4 regions of the Hymenobacter taeanensis genome follow, and region 4 is predicted to be linked to each of the others. Evidence: riboswitches for the same ligand, from Rfam matches in the RefSeq annotation. Region 4 holds a riboswitch; each other region holds the start of a gene.
The links. Region 4 has a riboswitch for S-adenosylmethionine ahead of HMJ29_RS15445 (phosphoadenylyl-sulfate reductase). Riboswitches for the same ligand answer to the same signal wherever they lie in the genome.

Region 1 (7,935 bases), 2.3 Mb from region 4:
GGTTTCAATCAGGAAGCCATCGTGGCCGTACTGAGAGCCCATTTCGGCGTAGAGGGCGCCCTGAATATGCTGGGCCAGCAGTTGCTGCTCGCTGGGTGGAAACAGCACATCGGAAGTAATACCGATTACCAGGGTGCGCGCCCGAATGCGCCCTAGGGCAGCTTTTACCCCGCCGCGCCCCCGGCCCACGTTGTGCGAGTCCATGGCTCTGGACAGGGTGACGTAACTGTGGGCATTGAACCGCGCCACGAGCTTGTCGCCCTGGTAGCGTTGGTAAGAACTGGCCCGGAAATCAGTGAGTACTGATTCGTTGGGCTCGGTCTGGGCTAGGTCGTAGGCCTCATAGCTGCGGTAGCTCAGCAGGGCCACGGCGCGGGCGGCCCGTAGGCCAGCCGCGCCGCCATCGGGCGTTGCGGAGGTGTAGGTTGGGTCAGCCTGAATAGCGAGGCGCTGGGCCTCGTTGAAGGCAATGCCCCAGGCTGAGTGCTGGGCGCTGGTGGCCAGCAACACTAAATTCTCGAACAGCTCAGGCCGTTGAATAGCCCACTCAACTGCCTGTTGGCCGCCCAGTGAACCACCAATGAGGGTATGAATGCGCGGCAGGGCCAGGTGTTCCCGTAGGGCTTCGTGCGCCGAAACCAGGTCGCGGATGGTCAGCAGGGGAAATTGCTGGTAGGCCACCTCTTCGGTTTCGGGATTAGGGGTAAGCGGGCCGGTGCTGCCATAGCAGGAGCCCAGAATATTGGCGCAGACGATAAACCAGTCGGCGGGGTCAAAATGGGTGTCTTTCCCGAACAACCCTGGCCACCAGCTCAGCACATCGGCGTTGGCCGTGAGGGCATGGCACACCCACACCACGTTGTCGCGGGAGGCATTCAGGTGCCCGTAGGTGTGGTAGGCCACTTCCACGTGCGGGAGCACGGCGCCGCTTTCCAGCCGCAGTGGCCTAGGCAGCCGGAATATTTGTTGGTCGAAATCTGACATACTTCCAAAGCAAAAAATAGTCTGGGCTAGAGGCTCACCTCCTTAAAAAGTAGTTGAATGCCGTTCTAGCTTTCCAAAGCCCGCGGGCTGAGCCAGTAGACGCGCTGGCTCAGCCCCGGCTATGGGCGGGCAGCTGGTTTCAACGGATTCCTCTCTCACAAAAAAGCCGTTGAGCTGCCCGCATTACGCCCGCTGAAGGTCAAGGCCTGGCTGCTTCCCACGAAGTAGCTGCCAGATGCTCAACCCCTCTCTTGGTTTAGACCTCCAGCGTAGCGGCGTGTTCAGGCTCCGGCTCGGGCAGCAGGGTGCTGGCATCGGCATCGGAGGTTAGGGGAGCGGCGATGCGCACGGCGTCAAACGCCTGCTGCAGGTCGGCCCGGATGTCTTCAAAGTGCTCAATACCCACCGACAGGCGCAGCAGCGTAGGCGTTACACCCGCTGAAATCTGTTCCTGCTCGGAGAGCTGCTGGTGCGTGGTGGCCGAGGGCTGGATGATGAGCGTTTTGGCGTCGCCTACGTTGGCCAGATGGCTGATGAGCTTCAGGTTATTAATGAACTCGGTAGCGGTTTCCTTGCTGCCTTTGATGGCGAAGGTGAGCACCCCGCCGTAGCCGCGCTTCAGGTATTTCTGGGCCAGCTTATGGTAGGGGCTGCTGGCTAGGCCAGGGTAGTTCACGGCCTCTACTTGTGGGTGCTGCTCCAGCCAGGTAGCCACGCGCAGAGCGTTTTCTACGGTGCGCTCTACGCGCAGGCTCAGCGTTTCAAGGCCCTGAATCAGCAGGAATGAGTTGAATGGGCTCTGCGACGGACCAAAGTCGCGCAGGCCTTCCACGCGGGCCCGAATGATGAAGGCAATGTTGCCGAAGGGGCCGTTCTTGCCGAATACATCATTAAAGACCAAGCCGTGGTACCCTTCGGAGGGCTCCGTAAACTGCGGGAACTTGCCGTTGCCGAAGTCATACTTGCCACCGTCTACAATTACGCCCCCAATACTGGTGCCGTGGCCGCCAATCCATTTCGTGGCCGACTCTACCACAATGTGGGCGCCGTGCTCCAGGGGGCGGAACAAATAGCCACCCGCGCCAAATGTATTGTCCACGATGAGCGGCAGGTCGTGCTTATCGGCAATGGCGGCAATGCGCTCGAAGTCAGGAATGCTGAAGCTCGGGTTGCCGATGGTTTCCAGGTAAATGGCCTTGGTGTTCTCGTCGATCAGCTTCTCGAACTGCTCGGGCTGGTCGCCGTCGGCAAAGCGTACTTCAATGCCCAGGCGCTTGAACGCTACCTTAAACTGGTTGTAGGTGCCACCATACAGGTGCGAAGTAGCCACAAAGTTGTCGCCGGCCTGCAGAATGTTGTTGAGGGCAATAAACTGCGCCGCCTGCCCCGATGATACCGCCAACGCCGCCACGCCACCTTCGAGCGCGGCAATGCGCTGCTCAAATACGTCGGTGGTGGGGTTCATCAGGCGGGTGTAAATGTTGCCAAACTCCTTCAGGGCAAACAGATTAGCGCCATGTTCCGCGTTCTTGAAAACGTAAGAGGTGGTTTGGTACAGTGGCACGGCGCGGGCACCAGTTACGGGGTCAGGCTGCTGGCCGGCGTGGAGTTGAAGCGTCTCGAAGTGGAAGTTTGGCGTTGACATGACGGTCTGGTCTGTAAGGAGTTATCGTAGGAAGAGGAGAAAGCAAATGCTCGGGTGTAGTGGCCACGATGAGGCGTAGCGGAAACCGCTCAAAACCCGCTAGATACAGCGGTTAGGATGCGGTGGGGCCCAGCGAGGTGGCCTAGGTGGCGCAACCAGTCGGGGGCAATATCAGGAAGAGGAGGGAGGAGTTGTGAGGAGTCGGCTTACAGGCAGCGACTAGCTACAGCAACAACAAGCGCTACAACAGCAGCGCATTCGCATTCGCGCGGCAACGTGAGCGGCCACCAGTGCGGTGGGGGCAACACAAAAAACCATCGGCGAGACGGCATGCAGCAAGGCAGCCGGGGCAGATGGGTTCACAAGGGCGAAAGCGAGGGTGTTTTCCATGGCACTCTGAGTTATATGCCCCGCCAGCAAAAGCTGGTCGGGCAGGAATTGGCACCTTTCGCGCGGTCGAAGGTTGCCAGCGGGTCAGGGAGCCTGTTCTCTCGCCGCTTCTGTATAAATCCTATGAAAACTACTCTGCCGCGAGCAGAGGAGTACCGTGTTGGTGTTGCAAATGTATAGCCGGTTTTGATATTTGCAATAGGTTGGCAAAATATTTTTTTTTCAGTAGGCAGTAGTGGTTCATGCCTGCCGTTGAATAATAGGCATATGGCGTAAGTGTTTAAAAATGAGCTTAGATAGATAGCAAAGGCTATGTGGCAAGCAAAGAAAACTGTGTGCTGTAGCAGTTGTAATGGCGGCGTACTTTCGGAAACCGCGTCAATACTTCTTGGATAGCACTCGGAATTTGCAGCCCTTAGCGCACGAAAAAAGCCACCTTAATACAAAGTGGCTTTTTGTATAATTCTAATAAGTCAGAGTGGCTTACAGCTTGGGTAGTGTTAAGACCTGGCCTACCTCAATATGGTCGGGGTTAGAGCCAATGGTGCTCTTGTTGGCATCATAAATCTGGTGCCACTTGGCGGCATCACCGTAGTGGTGCTTGGCAATTTTGGAGAGCGAGTCGCCGCTTACTACGGTGTACGTGTCGCCTTGGGTAGCGGTGGGCTGAGCAGCCGCTTGGTTGCTGTTACCGAAAAAATCAGTAGCGCCACCAGCTGCTGGTTTGTTAGCGGGTTCTACTGGTTTTTTATCGCCATCATTAGAAAGGAAATCGAACAGTCCCATATCGAATGCAAGTTTAGAGTGAGGGGGAAAGGGCCGGCTATCAAGCAGATGCAGTGAACCGATACCAGGGTCTTACGCCTGAGCTCACAATAAGTTGTATGGCTACAGTTGAGCTTACACCAAAGGCGAACATCTTGGTAAAGGCCACCGTAGAAGCGCTGTAGCTGAACTTTCTCCATGGGCCGTACCCTACGTGTTGCAGGCCTTTTCACTTATCTCCCTATTCTCATGAAAACTCAATCTCTCACCCTGCGCTATCTGGCCAGCCTGCTTATGCTGCTCGCCATGTTTACTACTTCTTGCGGTAGCAATGAAGGCAAAGTAGAAGGCGTAAATATGCTTTACGGCAAAGACAGCAAGGTCTGGAAAACGGATAAAGAGCTGGACGCGAGCGGCGACAAAGTGAAGCAAACCGACGCTCAGGAAGATGAGCGGATTACGTTCTTCGCCAACGGCCAGTATAACATGACCTCGCCCAATGGTGCCACTAATGGCAAGTACACCTTCGACCAGACCGGTAAAACCATCACCATGACGCCCGATGGTGGTGCCGAGAGCAACACCTTCAGCGTAGTTACCCTCACCGATGATAAGCTGACGCTGAAAGCGCCTAACGGGGCTGAGCTGCGCCTCGAAAACGAGTAGCCCGAAGGCTACGCCTAAAGATGCTAGAAAGCCCTTCTGCTGTTAAGTAGAAGGGCTTTTCTATGCCTTATGTAGCTCAGCAGGAGGGAGGTTTTGCCGAATGAGTGGTTCTTATTCAAATCTATTCTTTCACCGGCAAGCAGCCAGCGGTACCCTGCCGCTGCATAATTCCCTTCTTCTTCTACTATGGAACGCTATAACAACCTTAACAAACAGTACATCAACGGCCACTGGAAAGATGGCAGCGAAGATGACCGCATTCAGGACATCAATCCTTTCGACAACTCCGTGTTACTCGATATTAGGTGTGCTGGTCTGGGCGAGCTGGACGAGGCCTACGAAGCGGCTCACCAAGCCGCCAAAACCTGGAGCGCCACCCTGCCCCAGGAGCGCCGCGACATTCTGCTGAAAGCCGCCGCCATTCTGGAGGCTCGCAAAGATGAATTTGCTGAATGGATTGCGAAAGAAGCGGGCGGTGCCCACGCGAAAGGTGAGATAGAAGTAATGCTGGCCCGCGAGGTTATTCTGGAAGCCTCCTCATTTCCCAGCCGTATGCACGGCCAGATTCTGGCCTCCAGCACCCCGGGCAAGGAGAGCCGGGTGTACCGCAAGCCACTGGGCGTAATTGGCATTATCAGCCCCTGGAACTTCCCGGTGCACCTTTCCATGCGGTCCATTGCTCCTGCCCTGGCTTGCGGCAATACCATTGTGGTAAAGCCCGCCTCACAAACGCCCGCTACGGGTGGTACGCTGCTAGCCAAACTATTTGAGGAGGCGGGGGTGCCGGCCGGCGTATTCAACGTGGTGGTAGGCAAGTCGTCGGTTATCGGCGACCCGTTTGTGCAACACCCCATCCCCAAAATGATTTCCTTCACGGGCTCCACGCCGGTAGGCCAGAACATTGGCAAGCTGGCCGGCGAAGGCCTGAAGAAAGTAGCTCTGGAACTGGGCGGCAACAACGTGTTCATCGTGCTGGAGGATGCCGATATCGACCAGGCCGTGGCCGGGGGCATGATGGGCAAGTTCATGCACCAGGGTCAGATTTGCATGGCCATAAACCGTTTCCTGGTGCACGAAAAGGTATATGATGAATTCCGCGACAAGCTGGTGGCCCGCACCAAAGAGCTAAAAGTGGGCGACCCGCTGCAGCGCGAAACCGACATCGGTCCTCTCATTGATGAGAAGCAGGTAAAGCGCATTCAGAAGGATGTGGAGGAAAGCATTGCCCAGGGTGCTAAGCTGGAGTTTGGTGGCCAGGCTGAGGGGGCAGTGCTCTACCCCACGGTGCTTTCCCAGGTGCGCAACGATATGCCCATCGCCCAGAATGAAATCTTTGGCCCCGTCGCCGCTCTCATTCCTTTCAAGGACGATGAGGAGATGCTGCGCCTGGCCAACGAGCTGAACTTTGGCCTGAGCGGTGCCCTGCATACCCGCAACGTGGAGCGCGGCGTGCAGCTGGCCCGGCAGGTAGAAACCGGCATGATTCACGTGAACGACCAAAGCGTGAACGACGAGCCCAACGCGCCCTTCGGCGGCGAAAAGGAATCGGGCATGGGCCGCTTCGGGGGAGAGTGGGTAATTGAGGAAATGACCCGGGTGCAGTGGGTAACTGTGCAGCACACCCCACGGGAGTATCCTATTTAACGCTGCTGCTTGATAGTAGAAATTAAAGAGCCCGTCATGTTGAGCTTGTCGAAGCATGACGGGCTTTTATGATTAAGCCAAACTGTGTCTAGGCCAGTGGTCCGCGCTCAGCATCAGTGCAGAATTTCTTGGGCTTGCTTCTTGCCGAAGATACGGGTGATCCAGCGGGGTAGGAAGATGGCGCCCAAAACCAAATAGAGGTAATACGTCACGATGCGGTAGAGCAGCACCATAAAGTTGGTCATGGTGGGGGTGCCGATGAACTTGCCGAAGAAGGTAGGGAAGGCGCCCTCGGCAATGCCGGCTCCGCCGGGCGTAATGGCAATCAGCAGAATAACCTTATACGTGAGGTTACGCCCGAAAATCAGCCAGAACTCCGCCCACGTAACGTCAATAAACGCCGAAATAAGGCAGCCAATAACCAGGTAGCGCGCCGTCCAGACGAAGGCCGTGCTCAGTGATGCTCGCAGCCAGTAGGCCAGTCCGTTGCCGCGCAACTGCGCCGAGGCCAGCACCAGCTCGTTACCGTGCTGGTACGCCTTATTGCGCCAGCGCCGCAAGCCCGCAATAGAAAACAGCTTAATAAACAGCCGACGCACCGACCGGGGGTTTACGAAGATGGCGTACACCATGAGAAAGGCGTACGCCGACACGAATACGTAGCTCGCAATAAAGGCCACCCGCAGCGTAGCCACTAGGCCACCCTGCAGCGCCTCGTGGGGGTACAGGGCATCACCCCCAATAAGTACCACCAGCGGCACCGCCAATACATAGTAGAGGTTGTCGAGCATGGCCGTAGCCATAATGTAGGCCACTGACTTGCCCAACGGAATGCCCTCTTTGTGCAGCAGTACCGGCGCAACGGCCGTTCCACCCACCGCCGATGGCAGTACGCACGACGAAAATTCCCAGATCATAATCACCTCGAGGCTGGCGCGCCAGCTCAGTACTTTCTGGGTGAGGTAGCGGATGCGGTACACGTAGCCCGCGTCGCGGGCCACCAGCACCACGGCCATAAGCAGCAGCCACACGGGCTTGGCATTGGCCAGGGGGGCCAGGTCGCCGGGCTTGTAGCTGCGCCAGAACATGAAGCCCACCACGCTCAGCCCAATGAGAACCGGCAGAATGATCCGAGAGGGGCGAAGCTTATGGAGCAGCTGCTGTTCCTCGTTCTGCGGTTCCGTGAGCTGGGGCATGGGCAAAAGGACTTAGGTGGGCGGGTAAAGGTACGGATTAGTGTAAGCGAGGATATTAAAGTGCCGTTAATTGCAGACCGGCCGGTTAATAGCAGGAACCTGCGCAAATCGTTTTTTCCGTGCCGAATGTCATAACCTTCCTGTTCGCTCACGAACCGGTCGAGCGGAAAACCCGTACCTTTGCCTGTTGTACGCAGCCAGGGTCGGGTAGATGCTAACCTTTTACCTAACCTACCTGTTGAACTGCTATATATCTTTCCTTTGCCTTTGCGCTCTATGATTGTCGAACCTGGTGAATTGCTGGCGGCCATTGACTCGCCCAACGACCTGAAAAAACTCAGTCCCGACCAATTGGTGCAGCTGAGCCAGGAGCTCCGACAGTTTATTATCGACTCGGTTTCGATTTACGGGGGGCATTTCGGGGCTTCGCTGGGCGTAGTGGAGCTGACGGTAGCGCTACACTACGTCTTTAACACCCCCTACGACCAACTGGTGTGGGACGTAGGCCACCAGGCGTACGGTCACAAAATCCTGACGGGCCGCCGCGAGCGGTTCCCGACCAACCGCCGCTACAATGGCATGTCGGGTTTTCCCAAGCGCAGCGAAAGCGAGTACGATGCCTTCGGCGTAGGCCACAGCAGCACC
Region 2 (7,935 bases), 110 kb from region 4:
GCAGCCGGAAGATAAGTTGCACGATTTGCTGCGCCCGGCGCGTACGCTCGGCGCGGTCCTCGATGTCGCGGAGCTGCTGGACGAGCTGAAAGGTGCTCTGACCGTACTCACGCTGGAGGAGTTCGTGTTTATGAAGAGAAGGAAGAGTCATAGTGAAGCAAAGGCAGAAAGATTCTGCCGAACAAATATACGCCAATCCGCACCCGTAGGCCTATCTGCGTGAAAGCGCAGCTAAGCTCAGCAGGTGAAGAGGGGAATTGTGGAGGTGAAATTGAATAATTTTTAAGACTTACGTAGTCTTTATTCTTAAGCTGCCGATGCAGAGAGACCAAAATCACGCGCTAGGCCACTATTTGAGTACCGGGTGCAGACTTAAGAACAGGCCCAGATACCTCTGCACAACCAACTTCCTGTACCGTAAGACGCAGGTACGCCAAATTTGTTCGGGAAGCTAGATAGGTCAACTGAAGCAAGGCGAGGAACATAGGAGTGGCCTAGCACTACCCTATACTCCTCGCCTGATCCAGATAAGCTTTAAAGCACGCTATACAATCCGCAGCTTAGCGAAGCTCAACAGCAAGGTTTTCTCGCCCACTTCCTCAAACTGGATGATGGCCTTAACGGAGCCATTCTGGTTTTCCAGCTTAGTTACTTGGCCGAACCCGAACTTTGGGTGCTCCACGCGCTGCCCGTGCTGCAGGTTAGAGGTATCAGAAGGCTGGAAGTCGGAGGGAGCAACATATTTGGTGGCTACGGTTTTGCGGGGGGCGGGGGGCACCAGGTTGCTGCGGCGCTCCAGCACGTGGCCGAAAGGCGAATCCATGGCACCGCCAGCGGGGCTGGCAGAAAACTTGAAATCAACGTATTGAGGGTCGATTTCATCCAGGAAGCGGCTCTTCTCGCAACTGCGCAGGTTGCCCCACTGATAGCGCGAAGTAGCGTAGCTTAGCGTCAGCTTCTTCTCGGCCCGCGTGATGGCCACGTAAAACAAGCGGCGTTCTTCTTCCAGGTCGGCGCGGGAGGTAATCATCATCTGGGAAGGGAAGAGGTTTTCCTCCATACCCACGATGTACACGTTGCGGAACTCCAGACCTTTAGCCGAGTGAATCGTCATGAGCGTCACCTGCTCACCTTCGCTCTGGGCGTCTTTCGTGTCGGCGTCCGTAACCAAGGCAATGTCCTGCAGGAAAGCGCCCAATGATTTGTCTTCGCGCTCGGGGTCCTCGGTGTAGGCCTTCACGCCGTTCAGGAGTTCCTGAATGTTCTCGTAGCGGGAAAGGCCCTCGATGCTTTTATCAGCATAGAGCTCCTCAATCATGCCCGAGTTCTTGGCAATAAATTTCGCGGCTTCAAAGGCGTCTTCTTTAGCTGCTACGGCAGTGTAAGCCTTAATCTTTTCCGCGAAATCAACAATTGGGTTGGCCGTGCGAGCCGGTAGAAACTTGTCGGCGTTGCTGACCACCTCCCAAATGGTATGGTTCGACTCCTCGGCCGCATTAATAAGCTTGGCCAGCGTGGTGTCGCCGATGCCGCGCTTGGGGTAGTTGATGACGCGGCGCAGGGCCTGCTCGTCGTTGGGGTTCACCGTGAGGCGCAGGTAGGCCACTAAGTCCTTAATTTCCTTGCGCTGGTAGAAGCTCAGGCCGCCAACAATCTTATACTTGATATTGAGCTTGCGCAACGATTCTTCCATGGCCCGGCTCTGGGCGTTGGTGCGGTACAGAATGGCAAAGTCATCGTAGGATAGATGGTGGTTCATCTTGTCCTCGTAGATGCTTTGGGCCACCAGCTTGCCCTCCTCGTTATCAGAAGCCGCCTTTAATACTTCAATCAGCGGGCCGTCTTCGTTGTCGGAGAACACGTCTTTGCGCAGCTGAGCCTGGTTGTTTTTGATAACCGAGTTAGCCGCCCACACAATGTTCTTGGTGGAGCGGTAGTTCTGCTCTAGCTTAAACACCTGCAGCTCAGGGTAGTCTTTCTCGAAGTTGAGAATGTTCTGAATATCGGCGCCCCGGAAGGCGTAAATGCTTTGCGCATCATCGCCTACCACGCAGATGTTCCGCTCCTTAGCCGCCAGCTTCCGCGCAATAAGATACTGCGAGTAGTTGGTATCCTGATACTCATCTACCATCACATACTTGAAGATGTTCTGGTACTTGTTCAGCACATCGGGGTGGTCTTTGAACAGGACGTTAGTCTGGTAAAGCAGGTCGTCGAAGTCCATGGCGCCGGCCTTGAAGCAACGCTGCTGATACTGCTGATACAGCACACCAATCTTGGGCCGGAGCGCTGCCTCGTCGTCCTGCTTAATTACCGGGTCGTTAAGGTATTGCTGCACCGAAATCAGCTTGTTCTTTGCCGCTGAAATTCGCCCCAGCACCAAACCGGGCTTGTAGAGCTTATCATCGAGCTCCAGTTCCTTCACAATCTGCGTAATCAGGGTTTTAGAGTCCTGGGTATCATAAATGGTGAAGGAGCGAGGAAAACCGATTTTGTCGGCTTCGGAGCGCAGAATGCGGGCAAAGATGCTGTGGAAGGTACCCATCCACAGATTTTTGGCGTTGGGACCCACTACCTTCTCAATACGGGCGCGCATTTCCTTGGCCGCCTTATTGGTAAAGGTGAGAGCCAGTATATTGTACGGATCAACCCCTTTTTCCAGCAGGTTAGCAATGCGGTAAGTGAGTACCCGGGTTTTGCCCGAGCCGGCACCGGCTATAATCATGCAGGGGCCATCGATTTGCATCACGGCGGCGGCCTGCGAGGGGTTCAATAAAGAGAGATAATCGAGTCCCATTCGGTCAGTTAATCGGAAACTAAGCTTGTTGGCTTGTTAGCAAAGGTAGGGCTTTGAGAGGGGAAAGCCGAGGCCGATTTGCGGTACTGAGTGATGTGCCTTGGTCTAGAAAAGCCAGGAGTACACCAGTCCCATCAGAGCACTCAGGCCAATCCATAAAATCAAATTGACTTTGCCCTCACGCAGCGCCACTATTTATAGCGCTACCCATACCAAGCTAAACCAATCGGGAGCCGCTTGAATTCCCTGGGGCCATACTACGGCCCGCCCCAGGTAACTACTTAGGTTGAGGACTACACCTACCACGGCGCCAGTCACTACGCTCAGAGCAGCAGTAACCCGAGCATCTTGGCGGGTGCGCTCTTCTTGCAGCTAACGACGGCGCTCCACCACGTACTCGTGCATGATGATAATCTGGCCTGTTGGCCCACTAAAGCTGATGAAAACCAGCTTTAGTCAGAAGCGCCCGGCTTCCCGGAAAGACACCGGTTCTGCAAATATTGTTGCAAGCTGAGCAGCTGGTATAGCTGATTCTATCTGGTAAGAGTAAGCAAGAATAAGAACAAGCAGCTGGTAGCGGTAGCTTGAAACAGTCATTCCGAGCAAGGAAAGAAATCAAAGTTGCTCCTAAGCAGCAAACTCAGATTCCTCACTCCGCTCGGAATGACTGTTCTAAAGCCTATCGTTCTTGCAAGTGGCCTAGGCCAGTACTTGAATGACAGCTTCGGAGAAGCGCTCCATTTCCTCTAGCTGCGGGCTGCACTGAAGCAAGAAAAGATCTACACCCACCGCCTCAAAGGCCGCAATGCGCTCGGCTACCTGGTCGGGGGTGCCGGTGAGGCCGGAACGCAGGCCGCGGTTTGATACGGAGTAATCCTGCAGCGATACCTGGTTTTCCAGCTGCGTGCCGGCCAGCCACTGCTGGTAGTTTTTGTAGCCTGCGGCCGAGCCATTCACATTGGTAATGCGCTCCAGCTCTTTCTTCACTTCCTGCTCGGTGTTGCGCACAATGGAGTACGCCGCCACCCCAAACTTCATAGGGGGCAGGCCTAGCTTCTCACGGCGCTGGCTCAGATCCTGAATGCGGCGGCCAATGGCCTCCGGCTCGTCGCCGTGCATTACGTAACCGTCGCACTGGGCCGCAATGAGATTTTTGGCTGCCTCGGATTCGCCGCCGGCGTAAATGAATGGCCGCGGGCGCGAGACGGGCTTGGGCTGCAGAATGGAGTCAGTTACCTTGTAGAACTTGCCCTCGAAGGTAAAATGGTCCTGCTTCCAGAGGTTGTCTACTACGTGCAGCCACTCGGCGGTGCGGGCATACCGGTCGTCGTGCTGCTCAAAGTGCACGCCGTACTTCTTGGCCTCATCCTGCCACCATGATGACACTACGTTCAGCGACAAACGGCCGCCACTGATATGGTCGATGTTGGCGGCTTGCTTAGCTAGCAGAGCAGGGGAGTGAAAGGTAGGCCGCACGGCCACCATGAGCTCTAGTTTCTTGGTAACGGCCGCTAAGGCCGCCGCCGTACTCCAGGCATCCAGGGAAGGAGCTTCTTCACCCTTGATGTCGTTGAGGTTCAACTCCGCAATAAGGGAAAGGTCGTAGCCTAACTCCTCACTGCGTTGGGCCAGCGTTTTCACGTAGTCCCAGTCGGCGCGCATGTTTTCGTCCTCCACATTGCGCAACCACCCGCCAAAAACGGGCATCCAATATCCGTATCTCATTATTGCGCGATTAGGTCAGCGGGTGAAGAAGTTAATTCGTCAGCGGTAGCTAGTTCTGTGCCCGACGTAGCACCGGGTAGCTGCGTTTCGAGGTAGTCTACGAAGCGGGCGTAAGGGTCAAAGCCTACCACGTTCACGGCGTCGGCCACGAAGTTTGAGAGGGCGTTGATGTCGTAGAACAGCACGTCGCCGGTGCGGTCATCAATGAGGTACTCAATGCCGCCTACGTCAATCTTGGCAGCGGCCACAATGCGCTCCACTGCTGCAATAACTTCGGCCGGGGGCGTGAAAGCTTCTACCTGAATGCCCTTCTTGGGCGCTTCGGTGAGACAGAACTCCGCCGACTGCTCCTCCGGAATTTGGCAGATTTCGGCGGGGCACAGGTTGAAGCTTTCACCGGTAGTGTACACTTTCATGGCGTACAGGAACTTGCCATCAAGGGTTTCTACCCGGTGAATGTTGCCACCGCGGGGCGTCACGTACTCCTGCACCAAAGCGGTCTGGTCGATGCCCAAGTCAATCTGGCCAGCGGCTACGGCAGCCTCTACTCCTTCAATGGTATCAAAGCGAATAATACCCGCACCGCTCCCGCCAATGTTCACTTTCACCACAATAGGAAATTGAAGCTGCCGGGCCGCATCTGGCACGCGAGAAGCGTGGTTGATAACAAACGACTTCGGAAACTTCAGGCCCAGTGAAGCAAACAGGGAGAGCTGGCGGGCCTTATTGGTTTCAATGGCCGTAGCTGCCGAACCATTGATGATGCGGGTGCCGATACGCTCCAGATGCGTAGCATAGCCAGCCGTGTGGAAGATACCCTGCCCGTGGCCGCGCAGGTAAGCTGAGGAACTCATGCGGTTGACCACGAGCGAGTAGCGGCTCTCTTTCTCAGACGGGTCGAAGAGGTGGTGGGCGGCGTCGATTTTCTCGTAGGCCAGTCCGCGGCGGTCTAGCTCGGCGAAAAGGGGCTTAAACCACTCAGGATGTTCGAAATAAATGCCAATCGGCTTTGCAGCGTGAGCCATCAGAAAAGGAAAGAATGAAGTATGAGAGGAGGGTACGGGAACCCAGCGGCCCCGAGATAATAAGCGCAGCATAGCCTCTTAGGCGGTAAGTAGGCTACCTGGAAATGCACTGATTGAATGAACAGCTGACAGCTGCAAATGGTGTCTTCCTGCAGTCTGTAAGAAGCAGTGTATTCACGGGTAAGCACTTGGTATATATGTGCTTAACATGACTTTAGAAACTGTAGAGCAGAAGGGCTTGCAGGATCTAAAAAGCAGGAAGAGGAGGCGGCAGCAAGCCGCAAACCAGGCCGGAAGTGGCCTAGGGCAAAAATGTGTTTACCAACAACAACAGGGGCCTGCCAAAACCAGAGCAACGGACAAAACGCCCATAGGTCGGTTAACCGATTGCGGAGCAACGTGAGCAGCAGAGAAAGCGAGGAAGTTGTTGGTAGTAGCCACGGCAACTTGTTTTTATATGGTCAGGACTTGGCACCGTTCCAGTAACTGGGGGTTGCCGGCGTTTCATAGAGCCTGTCTCTCCACGCCTCTGTATAAAAACAATCCTTTGGTCGAAAAGAATTGGTAGGGCGAAGGTAATGCGCTGGCAAGGAAACTTCCAAATACCTGTTTTTCGCTGACATCCCATCGGGCCAGCAGAGGCCGTATAAGGAGTTTTGGTTGGGGCCAGCCCAAAATCTTTTACCGGTCCTACCTCGCCACACTGTTACTTCGCATTCGGTTTCAGCAAGCAGTTGTCATCAATGAGCACAGGGAAAGGAGTAGAAAGCCAGCCAGAAGCAGCCCGCACCCACGCAAGTACCCCAGCCAACCATAGGGCTGAGTCGCGCGCCGCAATGGCTGTTCTGTGTCTTTCTGAAAGTTTGGGTGGCCTAGAGATTAACACAATCAAGTTTTCTGGCTGGATGCGGGAACGGGGCTGGCCCATTACGCTGCTGGTGCCGCCTGAATCACCCCTTGCTGAGTGGGCCGCACGTGAGCACTTGGCTTACATAACCGTAGCGGCCCGCCGGAAGTCCTTGGCCTTCACTACCGCCTGGCGGCTGGCACAGTACCTGCGGGCACATAGCATCAGGTTGCTTTTAGTCACGCAGAATAAAGATCTGGGCTTTGTAATGCTACTTAAGCTGCTCATGGGCAATGAGCTACGCATTGTGTACCAGCAGCACATGCAAATAGGGATTCCTAAGCGCGACTGGTTTCACACCAAGCGTTTTGCCCTGCTGGATGCCTGGCTTTCACCTTTGCCTGGCCTGGCCCGACAAGTAGCAGAAATGACGCGCTTTGAACCGGGCCGGGTGCACGTGGTACCGTTGGGAATTGATTTGCACCGCTTTGTGACCCCAGGTGTTACCCAAGCTCAGGCGCGGGAGCAGCTCCAGCTACCTGCCGAAACCGCGCTGCTGGGAGTGCTGGGCCGCTTTGATGATGGCAAAGGGCAGGACTTTGTGCTTGAAGTGCTGCACCAGCTCCGCACCCAACATCAGCAGGCAGTAGAGCTGGTACTCATGGGCGAGCTGACCCGCAACGAGGGCGACGCCTATTGGCAGCAGCTGCAGGCGCAAATCACACGGCTTGGTCTGGAGCAGCAAGTACACATCCGGCCCTTCAGCTCCCAGACGGAAGTGTTTTACCGCGCCATTGATGTGTTTGTGCTGGCCTCGGTGAGCGAAACGTATGGCATGGTAACCATTGAGGCTATGGCATCGGGCCTGCCAGTGGTAGCCAGTGCTACCGGCGGCACCCTGGAAATTGTGCAGGACGGGCAAACCGGCCTGCTTTACCCCCTGCGCGATGTGCAAGCCTGCGTGCAGCAGGTGCTTAAGTGCCTGCAGCAGCCAGCCCTCCGGCAGGAGCTAGGCCAGTCGGCGAGCCGCCGGGCACAGGCTGAATATTCCCACGTGCGGCAATGCGAGCTAACGGAGCAGGTTTTGCTGGCGCTGGTCTAATTCCGGTATCTTTGTCGCTTTGTTTCTCACAGTGAACCGGGCTGGTGGCATAGGTGTTGGCTGAGTCGCTTCGCTACTTATTGAGAAACAGCAGGCACCACTCGGCGAGCAAATCATACCATGATCATTATACAAAACACCGTCATCTCCGATGACGTGCGCGACAATTTTTTCGTCTGTAACCTGGAGGCCTGTAAAGGTGCCTGTTGCGTTGAGGGTGATTTGGGCGCTCCTCTGGAAGCAGGTGAGCTGCAGATTCTGGAACAGGAATACGCGGCCATCAAACCTTTCCTGACCGAAGCCGGCCAGCAGGCCATTGAGCAGCAAGGCCTTTATATAAAAGACTGGGAGGGGGATTACAGCACCACCACCATTAATGACCGGGAGTGTGCCTATGCGCTCTACGACGAGCGAGGCATCCTGAAATGCGGCATTGAGC
Region 3 (7,935 bases), 2.2 Mb from region 4:
GCTGGCCCCAGAGCTTGCGCTGGCGCGCCATCTGGGAGGCAAACGTCACGGGCATTACGCCGATGCTTTGCAGCAGGTAGCCGCCCGCAAAATCGGCATCGGCGGGCCGGTGAGTATCTTCAGAAATCAGGCCACCGGGAATGCCTTTGTAAGGCCGAATATCCTCATCGAAGGTGCCCCATACCTGCATGCCCGTATGGGCCATAAAGTTTTTGCCTACCTGCCCGCTGGTGAGGGCCAGCTCATTGAGCAGCAGCAAGCGGGGAGTTTCTACGGCCCCGGCGCACAGAAACAGGTGGCGGCAGCGCTGGCGCTTTTGCTCCCCCTGCTGGGTATACACCACGGCCGTTACATGGCCCTTGGCATCGCGCTCAATTTCCGTTACAAAGGCCTCCGACCGAATTTCGGCCCCGTAGGCCTCTGCTAATGGCAGGAAGGTGACGTCCATGCTGGCCTTGGCGCCGCGGTTGCAGCCGGCCTGGCAGAAGCCTCGGTTGGTGCAGGCTTCGCGCCAGCCAATACCCTCCTGGTAATAGCGCGCCGACAGCGCCGCATTGGCCGCGGGTGAGGTCTTGATGCCCAGGTCGGCGCAGGCTTTCTGCATGAGCAGCGCGGCTCCATTGAGGGGCAGCGGTGCCAGCGGGTAGCCTTTGCGGCGCTTGGCATCCCAGGGATAGGGCGTAGGCCCGCTGATGCCCAGGAAGTGCTCCAGCTCCTCATAGTAAGGCTCCAGCTCCTCAATCCCGAACGGCCAATCCACGCCCTTACCGAAGTCAGTGAACAGGCTTAGGTCGCCGCGGTGGGCGCGGGGCGTGTAGGCCGTGTAGTGCAGGGTAGAGCCGCCCACGCCGGTGCCGGAGTTGTTATTGCCGAAGGCCACCGGGTTCTGGCCCGCCGAAAGGCGCTCATCGTTCCAGAACAGGAAATGCTGAGCTTTTTCGTCGGTAGCGTAGTCCTGGGTAGGGTCGCGGCGGGGGCCGGCTTCCAGGGCTACTACTTTCAGGCCAGCCATGGCCAGTCGGGCCAGCAAGGGCGCACCCCCGGCACCGGTACCTATTACCACGCAGTCTACCTCGTCCACGGGGTCGGGGAGCGGGGCAGCCTGTTCCATTTCACTGGGTGCTTCAACGGGCAGCGCATCGTTTTCAGCCAGGATGCTTTTGAGCAAGGGGTCCTGAACTTCCGGTTTTATAGGGTTCAGCACACCCTCTTCCAGTACTTCTTCGTCGGGCATATTCGGTGGAATTGTGAAAGTGTGATTGAGTGACGTAGTGAGGTGTGAAGTAGTGAGTTTGTCGTTCGGCTGGCCCAGACCGCGCTACTGGCGCCTGTAACGCAGAGAGAACATCAACTCATTAGGTCACTTGATCACTCTTTCACCGCTTCCGGCTCGCGGGGCTCTAGTTGATTGGGCTCAATGTGGGTCCAGCCGGGCACGTCGGCCATGCCCACGTACCCGATTTCCTCCTGAGCCAGTGGGTGCGAGTAGTAGGCTTCGGTTAGCTCGGCCAGCAGTTCTTCAAAAAAGCGGTTGATGGGCAGCTGCTGCCAGTTCTCGCCGGGAGCAGTGCCGTTAGCAATGACTTCCATAACCTGGTCCTGCTGCGCCTCGGGTAGTTGCTGGAATGGCAGTTGGAACAGCGCCTGGGCAGCCTGGTTGATACCACCCAGGCCCAGGCGGTAGGCCTCCCGGTCGGGCGGCATGGCATCATAGCGCCACCCATCGGAGTCGCCTTCCGCGAGGCGCTTGTCTACCACGGGGGCTAACTCAATGGGTTCTGCGCGTTCCGGCTGGGGGTAAATGCGCGCTGCCACGGCTCGCAGCAGCTCGTAGGTCCCCTCATCGAAGAACTGCGGCGTGTAAGGCGAAGTATCGAGGCGGGACAGCAGGGCGGCGCGGGTAGCTTCCGTCACGAGCTCGGTCTGGAGCAGGGCGCGCACGGTGCCTTCGGGGTAGTGAGGGGATGCCATTCGGGTCTGGAAATCAGCCGGTGAGATAGAAGAACTCAGCCTTTACTGACGAGCTAGGCCAGTGCAAGGTTTCTACTGAACAATAAAAGCGCTCCATCTGCTTAGAAAAGGCGCTTTTAAATGTGGTAGTTAGTATAGAACAAACCGTCATGCTGAGCTTGCCGAAGCATCTCTACTGCTTCGCTGCAATAGGCCTAGGCCAGAGATTAGCCAGAGGTAGAGAGGCTTCAGCAGGCTCAGCATGACATCCCTTTACTATCTTATTATTACTTCACCTCATCACCTCACTTACTGGTCGCTACTCATTTTGCCCCCCGTGACGTGGACGAGCGAGCCGGTCATGAAGGAGCCGTCCTGGGAGGCCAGCAGCACATAGGCGGGAGCCAGCTCTTCGGGCTGGCCGGGGCGGGCCAGGGCCACCTCGTGGCCGAACTTCTCGATTTCCTCCTTGGGCATAGTGCCGGGAATATTGGGCGTCCAGACGGGGCCGGGCACCACGCAGTTCACCCGAATGCCCCGCTCACCAAGGTAAGTAGCCAGGCTCTTGGTGAGGGCATGAATGGCCGACTTGGTGCAGGCGTAATCCACCAGAATCGGGATGCCGGTGAGGCCTACAATGCTGCCCGTGTTGATGATGCAGTCGCCCTGCTGGAGGTGCGGAATGGCGGCCTGCGCCATCCAGATATAACCGAGAATGTTGGTATCGAAGGTGCGGCGAATCTGCTCCTCGGAAATGTCCTCGAACTTCTCGGCGCTCATCTGGAAGGCGGCGTTGTTGACGAGAATATTGAGGCCGCCCAGCTCTTTGCGGGTCAGGCGCACGGCTTGTTTGCACTGTTCCGGGTCGCGCACATCTAACTGCAGCAAGAGGCACCGACGGTTCTGAGCTTCCACGAGGCGCTTCGTTTCCTCGGCATCCACAGTATTTTCATTGTAGAGTACCGCTACGTGAGCCCCCTCCATGGCAAAGGCCACCGCCACCGCCCGCCCGATGCCGGAGTCAGAGCCCGTGACCAGAGCAATCTTGTCCTGCAGTTTCCCGGCGGCCCGGTACGTAGAGAAGCTCATGGCCGGCTGCAAATCCATATCAGCCTGCTTGGCCGGATAAGGTAACTTTTGGGCATGCTTTTTCATCTCCTTCGCCGTAGGCCTCTTCACGGGCTCAGGCGCCGCAGAGGCTGCAGCCGCGGCTTTCTTAGCGGCTGGAGTAGCCGCTGTTTTTTTAGCTGGAGCTGCCTTAGCCTCCGATTTGGCAGTAGTAGAAGGGGTAGAAGTTTTCTTAGCAGCCATTAGCGTAGTGTGGGTTGGTTGTTTTTCTGCGTACGCAGATTTGGGCCCCGGCAGCTAACCCCACCCCCGGAGGATGTGGCGCATCAAGCCAGGGTGGGCCGGAGGTGGGATAAAACAAAACCCGCCCCAGCTTACGCCGGGGCGGGTTCTATAAGTGCCATTGCAGACAGGAAGCTGCTACTTAGTTATTCTGGTAGTCAACGGGCTCCTTCAAGTCTACGCCCTGTTCTTGCAGGGAGGGGTAGTCGATATAGCCTTTGTCGCCGGGCACGTAGAACGTGCTGGGGTCGGGGGTGTTGAGGGCGGCCCCGCTGCGGAAGCGCTCCACTAGGTCGGGGTTGGCAATAAACGGCACACCGAAAGCAATTACATCGGCTTCGTTGTTGGCCAGGGCTTCTTCGGCAGTTTCCTGAGTGTAGCCACCGTTTAGGATGAAGGTGCCATTGAAGATTTTGCGCAGGTGCGCAGCTACGGCTGGGGCACTGGGCTGGGCCATGGGGTGACCGGGCAGGGCCTCAATTACGTGCAGGTAAGCCAGGTTGAACTGGTTGAGCTGCTCTGTTACGTAGCTGAAGGTGCGTACCGGGTCGGAGTCCTTGATGCTGCTGCTGCCCTGGGGCGAGAGGCGGATACCTACGCGGTCGGCGCCCAGCTCGTCTACCACGGCCTTCACCACTTCCAAGGTAAAGCGGGCGCGGTTTTCTACGCTGCCACCGTACTCATCGGTGCGCTGGTTAGAACCGTCCTGAATGAACTGATCGAGCAGGTAGCCATTGGCGCCGTGGATTTCGGCGCCATCAAAACCGGCCAGCTTGGCGTTGCGAGCCGCCTGGCGGAACTGGTCTACAACGCCCGGAATTTCACTCAACTCCAGGGCGCGTGGCGTAGGTACATCCTCAAAGCCCTGGCCGGTGAAGGCCTTAGCTCCTTCAGGCTTGATGGCCGAGGGGCCTACGGGCAGCTCGCCGTTGTGGAAGAAAGGATGCGACACGCGGCCTACGTGCCAAAGCTGAATGAAAATGCGGCCGCCGGCTGCATGCACCGCGTCAGTTACCTTCTTCCAGCCAGCTACCTGCTCCTCGGTATAAATACCAGGGGTATTGATGTAACCCACGCCCTGAGCTGATACCTGCGAACCTTCCGTGATGATCAGGCCCGCCGAAGCGCGCTGCACGTAGTACTTTATTACCGAGTCGGTGGGTACGGTTTCCGGGTTAGTGGCGCGGCTCCGGGTCATGGGGGCCATGGCAAAACGGTTGGGCAGCGTGAGGGCGCCCACCTGAACGGACGAGAAAAGATGCGGAGTGTGATTCATGATGAAGTCGATGTACAGGAACCTGCTATGTGCGGATTCAGCGCATAGCAACTCGGGTAGGTACATATATGTTTCCACCATGGTTACATTTATTTTTATTCTTTCTTTAAGATGCTGAGGGTCTGTCAATAGTTGCAGCCTGTTAAACTGTAGCTCACCGCCAACCAAGTGGCCTACGTGCTCTGCTTGCTGCTTGAGTCATAGTAACCTTCTGTTATGCCCGGCTGTATTACCAGCTTCAGGCTTTACCCCCATGGGCAGACTGGCCTTTCTTACTTAACTTTTACCTCCTCTATTTTGACAGAACCTACTACTCCCCAGCCCCGTACCACGTCAGCTCCTGCTACCATTGTAGTAGCAGGCGCTACCGGCGACCTGGGTTTTCGCATTGCCAAGCACCTACTGCAACGTGGCGCCACTGTGCAGGCCCTGGTGCGGCCGGGTAGCAGCTCTAAGCCGGAGGCTATTGCCCTGCGCCAGCTGGGAGCCAGCCTTACTGAGGTAGACTACAACAGCCTTATTTCCCTGACGGAGGCCAGTGCTGGCGCCGGCTGTGTGGTTTCGGCGTTGTCGGGGCTGCGCGAGGAGATTGTGGGGATGCAGACCCGGCTGGCAAAAGCGGCCGTGGCAGCAGGCGTGCCGCGCTTCATCCCCTCCGACTATTCCATTGATTACACGAAGCTACCGAAAGGCTCTAACCGCAACCTCGACCTGCGCCGGGAGTTTAATGAGCGGCTAAATGAGCTGCCTCTCCAGGCCACGTCCGTCCTCAACGGTATGTTCGCGGACCTGCTGACCGGGCAGGCGCCGGTCGTGCTGTTTGGGCCCAAGAGGGTGCTCTACTGGGGCAACCCCGATCAGCCCCTGGATTTCACTACCACCGAAGATACCGCCGCCTTTACCGCCCTCGCGGCTCTTGACTCTACCACGCCCCGTTACCTGCGCGTGGCCGGCGAAGTAGCCACCATCCGAGACCTGCAGGCAGCTGCTACTGAGGCCACCGGTGAAAAGTTTGGCTTGCTGCGAGCAGGTGGCCTAGGGTTCCTAGCTGGCATGATCAAGGTCACGCGCACCCTCATGCCAGCCACTAACGAGGTATTTCCGCCCTGGCAGGGCATGCAATACCTCCACAACATGTTCACGGGTCTCCCCAAACTACAGCCCCTGGACAACGACCGGTACCCCGAGCTCCGCTGGACCTCCGTGCGCGAGGTGCTGGCATCACGTCAGAAGTAAGGCGGCGCAGTTCTCCCACAGTTAGCTTCCCCTAACCAGGCCGTGTGCACAGCAAACAATAAGAACGTCATGCTTCATCTGGTGTCCGCTTGTCGAAGCATGACGTTCCCAGCCTCCCAAATTGAAAGTTGAAGATTCCTGCTGTATCTTCGCAGAGTTACTTATCCAGAAAGACCGAGGGATTGGGCCCGACGACGTCTTAGCAACCTGAAATAAAACAAGGTGCTAATTCCCTTTTCAAACCGTTTTGGCGGTTTTGGAAGAAGATAAGAACAGGACGCGCTTCTCGCACGGCTCTCTCTGGATAGGCACTTTTTCGCTGCCGAATTACTTGAAGAGCCAATATGCCGACCGTCACTGACTCCCCGCTCCACGATATACTTGCCAAACGCGTCCTGATTCTGGATGGCGCCATGGGCACCATGATTCAGCGCCACAAGCTGGAAGAGGCTGACTTCCGGGGCACCCGCTTCGCCGATCATCCCAAGCCTCTGCGTGGCAACAACGACCTGCTGAGCATTACGCGGCCTGATATCATCAAAGGCATCCACGCCGATTACTTCGCGGCCGGGGCCGATATGGTGGAAACCAATACGTTCAGCGGCACCACCATCGCGCAGGCTGACTATGCCCTGGAGGATATCGTGTACGAGCTCAACTATGAGTCGGCGCGCATTGCCCGAGAGGTAGCCGACGAGTTTACGCGCCAGAATCCCGACAAGCCCCGGTTCGTGGCCGGTGCCATTGGGCCCACCAACCGCACCGCTTCCCTCTCCCCCGACGTAAACCGCCCCGGCTTCCGGGCCGTAACGTTTGACGAGCTGGCCACCGCCTACCACGAGCAGGTGCGCGGCCTTATTGATGGCGGCTCCGACGCTTTGCTCATCGAAACCATCTTCGACACACTGAACGCTAAAGCGGCGCTGTACGCGGTGCAGAAGTTCTTCGACGAAGGCGGCCGCGTGGTGCCCGTCATGATTTCCGGCACCATCACCGACGCTTCCGGCCGTACCCTTTCGGGGCAGACGGTGGAGGCCTTCTGGAACTCCATCCGCCACCTGCCCCTGCTGAGCGTGGGCCTGAACTGCGCCCTCGGCGCCGATCAGCTGCAGGTGTACATCAAGGAACTGAGCCGCATTGCCGACGTGCACATCTCGGCCTACCCGAATGCGGGTTTGCCGAATGCATTTGGCGGTTATGATGAGTCGGCTCAGGAATTCGCGGGCGTAGTAGAAAACTACCTTAAGGAAAGCCTCGTGACGGTGGTGGGCGGCTGCTGCGGCACCACACCCCAGCACATTGGCGAGCTGGCCCGTCTGGCTGATAAGTATGAGCCGCGCAAGCTGCCCGAGCTACCCAAAGCTACCCGCCTGAGTGGCCTAGAGCCCTTCGGCATCTACCCCGACAGCCTCTTCGTGAACGTGGGCGAGCGGTGTAACGTGACTGGCTCCCGCGCCTTCGCCCGCCTCATCCGGACCGGCAACTACGAAGCTGCCCTGCAAGTAGCCCGCGACCAGGTGGAGGGCGGTGCCCAGGTCATCGATGTGAACATGGACGAAGGCATGCTCGACTCGGAGCAGGCCATGACCACCTTCCTGAACCTCATTGCCTCGGAGCCCGACATTTCGCGGGTGCCGATTATGATTGACTCCTCGAAGTGGAGCGTGCTGGAAGCCGGACTGAAGTGTGTGCAGGGCAAGAGCATCGTCAACTCCATTTCGCTCAAGGAAGGCGAAGAGACCTTCAAGGAGCGCGCCCGCACGGTGCGTCAGTACGGCGCCGCCGTGGTGGTGATGGCCTTCGATGAGAATGGACAGGCTGACACGCTGGAGAAGCGCATCGAAATCTGTCAGCGCAGCTATAATATCCTGGTGAACGAAGTGGGTTTCCCGGCCGAGGATATCATCTTCGACCCTAACATTCTGACGGTGGGCACCGGCATGGAGGAGCACCGCAACTACGCGCTGGACTTCATCGAGGCCGTTCGCTGGATCAAGCAACACCTGCCCGGCGCCCTCACCAGCGGCGGCGTCAGCAACATCAGCTTCTCCTACCGCGGCAACGACGTAGTGCGCGAAGCCATGCACTCGGCCTTCCTCTACCACGCCATCCGGGCCGGCCTC
Region 4 (7,935 bases):
GGAGCAACCAGAAAGAAGCATAGTACTGCTTCAGCATATAGAAGGTGTTTTGGAGTAAAGGATGTGCAGTTGGCGGGGCCGTAGGCCAGTGGATGAGGGCGCAGGAGCCGCTCAACCGGCGGCTACCAGCAGCAGCAACATCGCTTTATCAGGACACGCATCTAATTGGTATGGAGTAGGTTGGTTAAGGTTCGTCACGTCGAGCGGAGTCGAGACATCTCGCGTGCTGACGGCGGAGTGTAGAGGCGCAATATTTTGCGACTCGTCATTGCTGATGTTGTTTAGTCTGCATCATTTTAGACCAGTCATTCTGCAGTGGGTCGTTCAACTACGAGACACAAAATGTTGCGTCTCTACAGTGTTTAATGGCCTTTTAGTAGCCTAGTACACGTCTTCCAAAAAGCGGCGCGACTTCTTCAGCTTCTTTAGGTACTCAGCGGCATACTCTTCGCCTAGGCCACTTTCCTGCCCGATGACGGTGAGCAGAGCGCGCTGCACATCGGCGGCCATGCGGGTTTTGTCACCGCATACGTAGAAGTAGGCGCCGTTTTCGAGCTGGTCGTAGAGGCGGCGGCCCTGCTCCAGCAGGCGGTGCTGGATGTATACTTTCTGCTCCTGGTCGCGGGAGAAAGCCACGTCGAGGCGGTCCAGCGTGCCTTTTTTCAGGTGCTGCTGCCACTCCGTCTGATACAGGAAGTCGGTGGTGAAGTGGGGGTTGCCGAACACCAGCCAGTTGCGGCCCGCTGCTCCCGTTTCGGCCCGCTCTTCCACGAAAGCCCGGAACGGAGCTACGCCCGTGCCGGCGCCCACCATGATGATATCGGTGGCGCCATCCTGGGGCAGCTTGAAGTACTCGTTGCGGTCAACCCACACGCGGGCGGTGTCGCCCAGGTTGAGGTGGTCGGCCTGGTACACCGAGCAAGCGCCGTGCTTGTCGCGGCCGTAGGCCTGGTACCGCACGGCGCCCACGGTTAGGTGCACTTCCTCAGGGTGGGCAAGCAAGCTACTGGCAATGGAGTACGCGCGGGCGGGCAGGGGCCGGAGCACCGCCGCCAACTGCTGCCCTGAAAGCTCCACCGGAAACTCGGTGAGCAGGTCCGCCACATCGCGGCCGTAGAGGTAGGCTGGCAGTTGCGCTTTATCAGCCAGAATTTCGCGCAAACGGCCATGCTGCGGAGCCAGGGCGGCGTAGCGCTCCAGCACGTCGCGCGTCACTACGGATAATTCCAGATGCTCGGTCAGGACGCTGGTCAGGTCCAGCTCGGTGCTTTCCAGGCGCACGGGGGCGCTGGCGTTCAGGTGAGCAGCCTGCAACACTTCCTCCACCAGGGCGGGGCGGTTCGTGGGCTGCACCATCAGGGCGTCGCCGGCTTCGTACTGAATGCCGGAGCCTTCCAGCGAAAATTCCAGGTGGTAGGTTTCCTTCGTGGAGCCGCGGCCATTGAGCTGGATTTTCTCCAGCAACGGCGCCTGAAATGGGTTACGGCTAGTGTAGGCCACCGCAGCCGGTGCGGTTAGGCCACCCGGCAGCACCCCAGACAGCGCCGCCGGCGCGGCGGCTACTGCTACCGGCGCTGGTGCTGCTGAGGCCGACTTTGCTAGAACTTCCAGTACCTGGGCGGCCCACTTGCGGGTTTCGTCCTCAAACTCCACGTCGCAGTCTACGCGCTCCAGCAGGCGCTTACCACCCAGCTCAGCCAGGCGCTGGTCGAACTCAAAGCCGGTCTGGCAGAACTGCAGGTAGCTTTTATCACCGAGCGCCAGGACGGCGTACTGCAGCTCCGGCAGCTTGGGGGCCCGGGCGCTCAGCAGAAACTGATGCAGCTCCTCGGCCGCAATGGGTGGGTCGCCTTCGCCCTGGGTGCTCACTACCACCAGCAGTTGCTGCTCGGTTTTAAGATCCCTAGTGGGGTAGTCGTTCATGTCGCGCACCGTGGCGGTCAGGCCTTTCTGGCGCGCTATTTCCGCCGTAATGGTTGCGGCCTTCTTGCTATTGCCGGTCTGGGAGCCGTACAGAATAGTAAGCTGAGCCGGGCCAGCCGGAGCGGTGGCGGCAACTGCCGCGCCCGGCTGAGTGGCCGGCGCCGGCTGACCCGCCGCGGCCCGCCCGTAGAGGTAGCCGCTCAGCCAGAGCAGCTGCTGCTCGGTAAGCCCGGCCGTCAGCTGCTGAAGTGTGGCCTCATCGAAGCCAATGGGAAGAATAGGGGAAGGAGCAGTGGTCATGGAACAGGAAAAAGCGGCGCGACGAGCGCAAAAAGGTTAGGCAACTTCGGCGTAGGCCGGCAGCAGAGCGAAAACATCGGTTGGCAGTGTCCCCGTCAGGTTTTCAGCAGTGGCTAAGCGGGTCACTTCGCCTACCAGAATAATGGCCGGCGCCCCAATACCAGCCTGCTTGGCCAGGGCTGGCAACTGGGCTACCGGGCCAGCCACGAAGCGAGCCGTAGGCAGGGTGCCGTTTTGCACAATAGCCGCCGGCGTATCGGCTTGGCCGTGTTGAGTATAGAGGGCTACAATGCGGTTCAGCTCCCCCAGGCCCATCAGAATGACGGTGGTAGAGCGGGAGCGGGCGGCCTCGGCTACGCTTGCGGACAGCTCACCGGTGGCAGTAGTGGCTGTAATCACCCGGAAGCCTTCACTAGCGCCGCGGTGTGTTACGGGAATGCCCACGCTGCCTGCTGCTGCCACGGCGCTACTAATACCGGGCACGTAATCAGTGGCTAGGCCATGCTGCTCAGCGTAGAGCATTTCTTCGCGGCCGCGGCCAAACACAAACGGGTCGCCGCCCTTCAAGCGCACTACATGTCCGTATTGATGAGCATATTCCACAATCAGGGCGTTGATTTCTTCCTGACTGTAGCTGCGGAGGCCCCGGCGCTTGCCCACGAAAATGGTGAGGGCATCGGGGCGGGCGTGCTGCAGCAAATCGTTGTTAGCCAGCGCGTCGTAGAGGATTACATCGGCCTCACCCAGCACCCGCGCCCCCTTAAGCGTGAGCAGCTCCGGGTCGCCGGGGCCGGCGCCAAGCACTGTAAGATGGGGTGTTTTGGTGGTTGACATAGAAGGTAGAGCTGAGATGTGAGAGCTTAGAACGGAGAGGATATAGGCCTGGAAAGACTCTCCGTTCTAAGCTCTCACGTCTAATTTCTAGATTGAAAAGGCTACCGGTGGCGCTACCGGCGCGGTGAAATACTCGGAGTTGGCGGCTTCGACAAGGCCAGCCGCCACGGTGTCGCCGCTCAGCTCATCCACCAGAATAAAGGACCCGGAAACCCGGTTTTCCTGGTAAGTATCAACGGCCAAGGGGAGGGCGGTTTTGATACGCACCCGCACGATATCGTTGAGCTGAGCTGATTCGGCGGCGGCTTTGGCGAAGGTTTGCACGTTTACCTTGTAGAGGATAGCCGGAATGGCCGCCTTCACCAGCGTGGAATGATGTTGCACTAGCAGCTTGCGGCCCGGCCACAGGGGCTGTTCACTCATCCAGCACAGGGTGGCCTCCAGCTCCCGCGTAATGGTGGGCTGCTGGCCTAGGGGCACGATAGAGTCGCCGCGGCTTACGTCCACATCATCGCGCAGCCGAATAACTACGGCCTGGGGTGCCGCCGCCGCTTCTACTTCCTGCTGGCTGACTTCCAGCGCTTCAATCTCCGATTCCAGCCCCGAAGGCAGCACCAGTACCCGGTCGCCCCGGCGGTATTCGCCGCTTTGAATCTGGCCAGCGTAACCCCGGTAATCGGGTAGCTCCGCCGTTTGGGGCCGAATGACATACTGCACCTGGAAGCGGGGCTCCGCGGATCGTTCCAGCGTACCGGGCACGCTTTCCAGGTGTTCCAATAGGCTGGGGCCGGTGTACCAGGGCAGGTGCGTAGAATGCGTTACTACGTTATCGCCCTGCAAGGCGCTAAGCGGAATGGCTACGGCCGCCGGCAGATTGAAATGGTTGGTGAGCTCGGCGTAATCGGTGGCAATTTTGGCGAAAACAGCCTCATCGTAGCCTACCAAATCCATTTTGTTCACGGCCAGCACGAAGTGGCGGATGCCCAGCAGCGCCGCAATCAGCGTGTGGCGGCGGGTCTGCTCAATCACGCCCTGGCGAGCATCTACCAGCACAATGGCTAGGTCGGCGTTGCTGGCGCCGGTTACCATGTTGCGGGTGTACTGCACGTGGCCGGGCGCATCGGTGATGATGAACTTGCGGCGGGGCGTGGTGAAGTACTTGTAGGCCACGTCAATCGTGATGCCCTGCTCACGCTCAGCACGGAGGCCATCGGTCAGCAGCGCCAGATCCACGGTGCCGTTTGAAGCCTGCCGCTTCTCCAGAGCCGCCAGCACGTCCAGCGATACTGATTCGGAATCGTAAAGCAAACGCCCAATCAAGGTGCTTTTGCCGTCGTCAACGCTGCCACACGTGATAAATCGAAGTAAGTCCATGAGGTGAAATTGTGAGGTTGTGAAATTGTGAGTTGGTCGTTTAGGTGAAGTGTGTTGTCTGTTCACAACATCACCTTTCACAACTTCACCACTTAGAAATAGCCGTTGCGCTTGCGGTCTTCCATGCCGGCTTCCGAGATGTTGTCGTCGAGGCGGGTGGCGCCCCGCTCGCTTACTTTGGCCAGCAGCAGATCCTGAATAATATCTTCCACGGTGCTGGCGTCGCTCTCCACAGCAGCAGTACAGGTAGAGTCGCCCACGGTGCGGAAGCGGACCTGACGCGTCACAATTTCATCGTCGTCATCAAGCTGCAGGTGCTCGGAGAGGCCTAGGAGCTGGCCCGAGGGCAGCACCACGCAGGTGCGCTCGTGACCGAAGTAGATGTCGGGCAGCTGGATGTTTTCGCGCTGAATGTAGCGCCACACGTCCAGCTCGGTCCAGTTAGAAATGGGGAACACGCGCACGTTTTCGCCCTTCTGGATGCGGCCGTTGTACACGTTCCAGAGCTCGGGGCGCTGGCGCTTGGGGTCCCACTGGCCAAACTCATCTCGCACGGAGAAGATGCGCTCCTTGGCGCGGGCCTTTTCCTCGTCGCGGCGGGCCCCGCCAATGCAGGCGTCGAACTCAAACTCCTCGATTACCTCCAGCAGCGTGTAAGTCTGCAGGGGGTTGCGGCTGGGATACTTGCCGCCCGGCTCCCGCAGGCGCTGGCGCTTAATGGTTTCTTCCACGCTGCGCACAATAAGCTTTTCGCCGAGGCGGGCGGCCAGCTCATCGCGGTAGTCCAATACCTCCGGGAAGTTGTGACCGGTATCCACGTGCACCAGCGGGAAAGGGAAACGGCCGGGGCGAAAGGCTTTTTCGGCCAACCGCGTGAGCACGATGGAGTCTTTGCCGCCCGAAAACAGCAGGGCGGGACGCTCAAACTGGCCCGCCACTTCCCGCAGGATATGAATAGCTTCGGCTTCCAGCCGGTCGAGGTAATCGAAATGAGGGGTACTCATAGAAAGAGTCTGTTTTGAATCCTTTGTTATGCTGAGCGCAGCTGAAGCATCTCTGCCGCTTCATTACTGTACTAGGCCAGTTGGTTAGCCAGAGGGAGAGATGCTTCGGCTGCGCGGACGCCAGATCAAGCAGGACGTTCTAAGCTTTGCCAAATCACCTAGTCTAGCCCGCGGGCACTGGCTCCACCACCGGGTCGGGGCCATCGTGGTGGGTAGTGGCGTGTAGGCCACATTCCTTGGCGGAAAGGTCTTCCCACCACCAGCGGCCGGCCCGGAAATCCTCGCCTGGCTTAATAGCGCGGGTGCAGGGGGCGCAGCCAATGCTTACGAAGCCCTGCTGGTGCAGCGGATTTACCGGAATGCTGTTTTCCTGGGCGTAGGCCACGGCTTGCTCCCAGGTCCAGTCGAAGAGGGGGTGAACTTTGGTTAGCTCATGGGCGGCATCCCACTCCACGGGATCCATGGTTTGCCGGTTCTGCGACTGCTCAGCCCGGATGCCGGTAACCCAGGCCTGCTGCCCTGCCAGGGCCCGGTTCAGGGGCTCCACCTTCCGGATGTAGCAGCACTCCTTGCGGTTATCGACGCTCTCGTAGAAGCTGTTGGGGCCTTTGGCGAGGAGCAAATCCTGCACACTTTCCTGGCGCGGGAAGTACACCTCAATGGGCTGCTCGTACTTCAGCAGAGTCTTATTCCAGATAGAGTAGGTCTCCTGAAAATTGCGCCCGGTGTCCAGCGTGAATACCTTGATAGGTAGCCCATTCGCGAAAATCAAGTGGCTGATAATCTGATCTTCCAGCCCGAAGGAAGTAGAGAAGACGGCTTTGCCGGGGAAGTGCTCTGCCACCAGACGTAAGCGCTCCAGGGCGGTAGCAGATGTGAGCCGAAGGCGCAGGTCGTCGAGCACGGGCAGGACGGCCGGCGCAGCAGATGCTGCAGACATAACAAGAAGAGAAGTGAGGAGTGGCCACCGTAAGGGCAGCAGTCCGGCCGAAAATGGCCCAGGCAGTAAGGCATCGTCGCGGCGCGACAGGTGCACAATTTCGCCGGGCGAAAAAGGCGGGTGCAGACGATTCAGCCGGACGCGCACTTGCGCACGTCAGAGAAGCTTAATCAGCCTACAAACCAGGAAAAAGGAGGAGTGTGGCCCTTAGCAACAACAACATGCCCCTGCCATACAGACGGGAGTAGCCATACCACAACACCCATGCTGTACAGCAGTGGAGGTGGCAGAATCGGCGGAGTTGATGAAGCGGTTCACGGTGCTGTTGTTTTTATATGGTCAGGACTTGGCACCGTTCCGCACTTACGGATGGTTGCCGGCGCTTCGTAGAGCCTGTCTCTCCACGCCTCTGTATAAAAACAATCCTTTTGTGGGTAAAGAATTGGTCCTACAAATGTACTGGTCGAAATTTTACACTTCCAAATTTTATTTTTTCAGCAGTTGATCTGGTGCTGCTGTCAAAAGCAAAAATGGGGAAAGCGTAGGTGGGAAAACCAGACATTCGGGTGGACTAACTATGTAGGGCAATAATTGTTTTTCAACTGGGTTGATGAATACAGGGTATATATGTTTAAAACCATGATTATCAATAAATTAAAATGATGTTGATAAAGTATATATCAATGGTTTGCATGTAGAAACTTGACAAGAATAAAGCTTCCTGAAAAAGCAAAAGGGCTTCACGTTGTGCCAGTGTGCTAGGACAGATTATGGAATAAATCGACGGCTAATTTTCTGCAAAACGCCAGTGGCTTCGGGCGCCGAGTTGGTGAGCAGAATTATGCCGCCGTACAAAATCGTCAGTACCGTGGAGCGCAACAGCATCGTCAGGAAAGGGGAGGATAGCGCTGGAAGGAGCCAGGCCGCACCACCCGCCGCGGCGGCAATTCCCAGAATCAGCGGGATGCGCCAGGTGAAGGGCTGCATGCGGTAACTATGCCACACAAACCACGTTCGAGCCACATTGATACTTACCTGGGCTACGCAGGCGGCTACTGCTGCCCCCACCATGCCCAGACGCGGTATCAAAAGCCAGTTCAACGCCACCGTCAACAAGGCCAGCGATACGTTGAAAATCAAGTCGTAACGGTAACGGGGGGAGGTTATAACAATCAGGGCATTTACGCCGGTGATGCCATCGAAGAGCTTACTGCCGAGCAGCAGCAGGACCACCACTGTACCTTCGGCGTAGCTGGTGTTGCGCATCAAGGAGTAGATGAAATCCAGATTCAACCCAATGCCCAAGGCCAGGTAGCAGCCCAGCAGCGTGTTGAGGCGAGTGGCACGGCGGTAGAAGTCGGCCATGCGGGGCAGGTCCTGCTGCTTCCAGTAATCGGCGAGCAGAGGGAAGGCTATTTTGTTGAGGGAGCGGGCCGGAATAGCTAGGGCGGTACTGATGTAGCCCGCCACTGCGTAAATTCCGGCTGCCGCCACGCTTACCTGCGCACCCACCATGAGCGTGTCAATAAACATGATAATGCTACCCGACAGGCTCCCGAG

Region 1: linked by a shared signal. The riboswitch ahead of HMJ29_RS04595 (O-acetylhomoserine aminocarboxypropyltransferase/cysteine synthase family protein) and the one ahead of HMJ29_RS15445 (phosphoadenylyl-sulfate reductase) in region 4 are both predicted to bind S-adenosylmethionine.
Region 2: linked by a shared signal. The riboswitch ahead of HMJ29_RS15850 (ATP-grasp domain-containing protein) and the one ahead of HMJ29_RS15445 (phosphoadenylyl-sulfate reductase) in region 4 are both predicted to bind S-adenosylmethionine.
Region 3: linked by a shared signal. The riboswitch ahead of metH (methionine synthase) and the one ahead of HMJ29_RS15445 (phosphoadenylyl-sulfate reductase) in region 4 are both predicted to bind S-adenosylmethionine.

Annotation. Positions count from the first base shown of each region.
Region 1 is NZ_CP053538.1:1,062,690-1,070,624, reverse strand. Features, by position in the region: gene metX (homoserine O-acetyltransferase MetX) at 1-984, opposite strand, end outside; gene HMJ29_RS04595 (O-acetylhomoserine aminocarboxypropyltransferase/cysteine synthase family protein) at 1,241-2,629, opposite strand; SAM riboswitch class I at 3,028-3,140, opposite strand; gene HMJ29_RS04590 (LysM peptidoglycan-binding domain-containing protein) at 3,503-3,805, opposite strand; gene HMJ29_RS04585 (lipocalin family protein) at 4,034-4,450, shown strand; gene HMJ29_RS04580 (aldehyde dehydrogenase family protein) at 4,637-6,094, shown strand; gene HMJ29_RS04575 (lysylphosphatidylglycerol synthase transmembrane domain-containing protein) at 6,208-7,290, opposite strand; gene dxs (1-deoxy-D-xylulose-5-phosphate synthase) at 7,567-7,935, shown strand, end outside.
Region 2 is NZ_CP053538.1:3,786,143-3,794,077, forward strand. Features, by position in the region: gene HMJ29_RS15835 (DUF4290 domain-containing protein) at 1-151, opposite strand, end outside; gene HMJ29_RS15840 (ATP-dependent helicase) at 545-2,797, opposite strand; gene HMJ29_RS15845 (LLM class flavin-dependent oxidoreductase) at 3,497-4,522, opposite strand; gene HMJ29_RS15850 (ATP-grasp domain-containing protein) at 4,522-5,547, opposite strand; SAM riboswitch class I at 5,998-6,087, opposite strand; gene HMJ29_RS15855 (glycosyltransferase family 4 protein) at 6,291-7,496, shown strand; gene HMJ29_RS15860 (DUF3109 family protein) at 7,617-7,935, shown strand, end outside.
Region 3 is NZ_CP053538.1:1,455,864-1,463,798, forward strand. Features, by position in the region: gene HMJ29_RS06240 (GMC family oxidoreductase) at 1-1,234, opposite strand, end outside; gene HMJ29_RS06245 (gluconate 2-dehydrogenase subunit 3 family protein) at 1,369-1,971, opposite strand; gene HMJ29_RS06250 (SDR family oxidoreductase) at 2,260-3,261, opposite strand; gene HMJ29_RS06255 (alkene reductase) at 3,443-4,576, opposite strand; gene HMJ29_RS06260 (NmrA family NAD(P)-binding protein) at 4,874-5,812, shown strand; SAM riboswitch class I at 5,971-6,085, shown strand; gene metH (methionine synthase) at 6,157-7,935, shown strand, end outside.
Region 4 is NZ_CP053538.1:3,678,190-3,686,124, forward strand. Features, by position in the region: gene HMJ29_RS15420 (TonB-dependent receptor domain-containing protein) at 1-37, opposite strand, end outside; gene HMJ29_RS15425 (assimilatory sulfite reductase (NADPH) flavoprotein subunit) at 382-2,223, opposite strand; gene cobA (uroporphyrinogen-III C-methyltransferase) at 2,260-3,057, opposite strand; gene HMJ29_RS15435 (sulfate adenylyltransferase subunit 1) at 3,145-4,431, opposite strand; gene cysD (sulfate adenylyltransferase subunit CysD) at 4,524-5,435, opposite strand; gene HMJ29_RS15445 (phosphoadenylyl-sulfate reductase) at 5,599-6,375, opposite strand; SAM riboswitch class I at 6,704-6,795, opposite strand; gene HMJ29_RS15450 (lipopolysaccharide biosynthesis protein) at 7,144-7,935, opposite strand, start outside.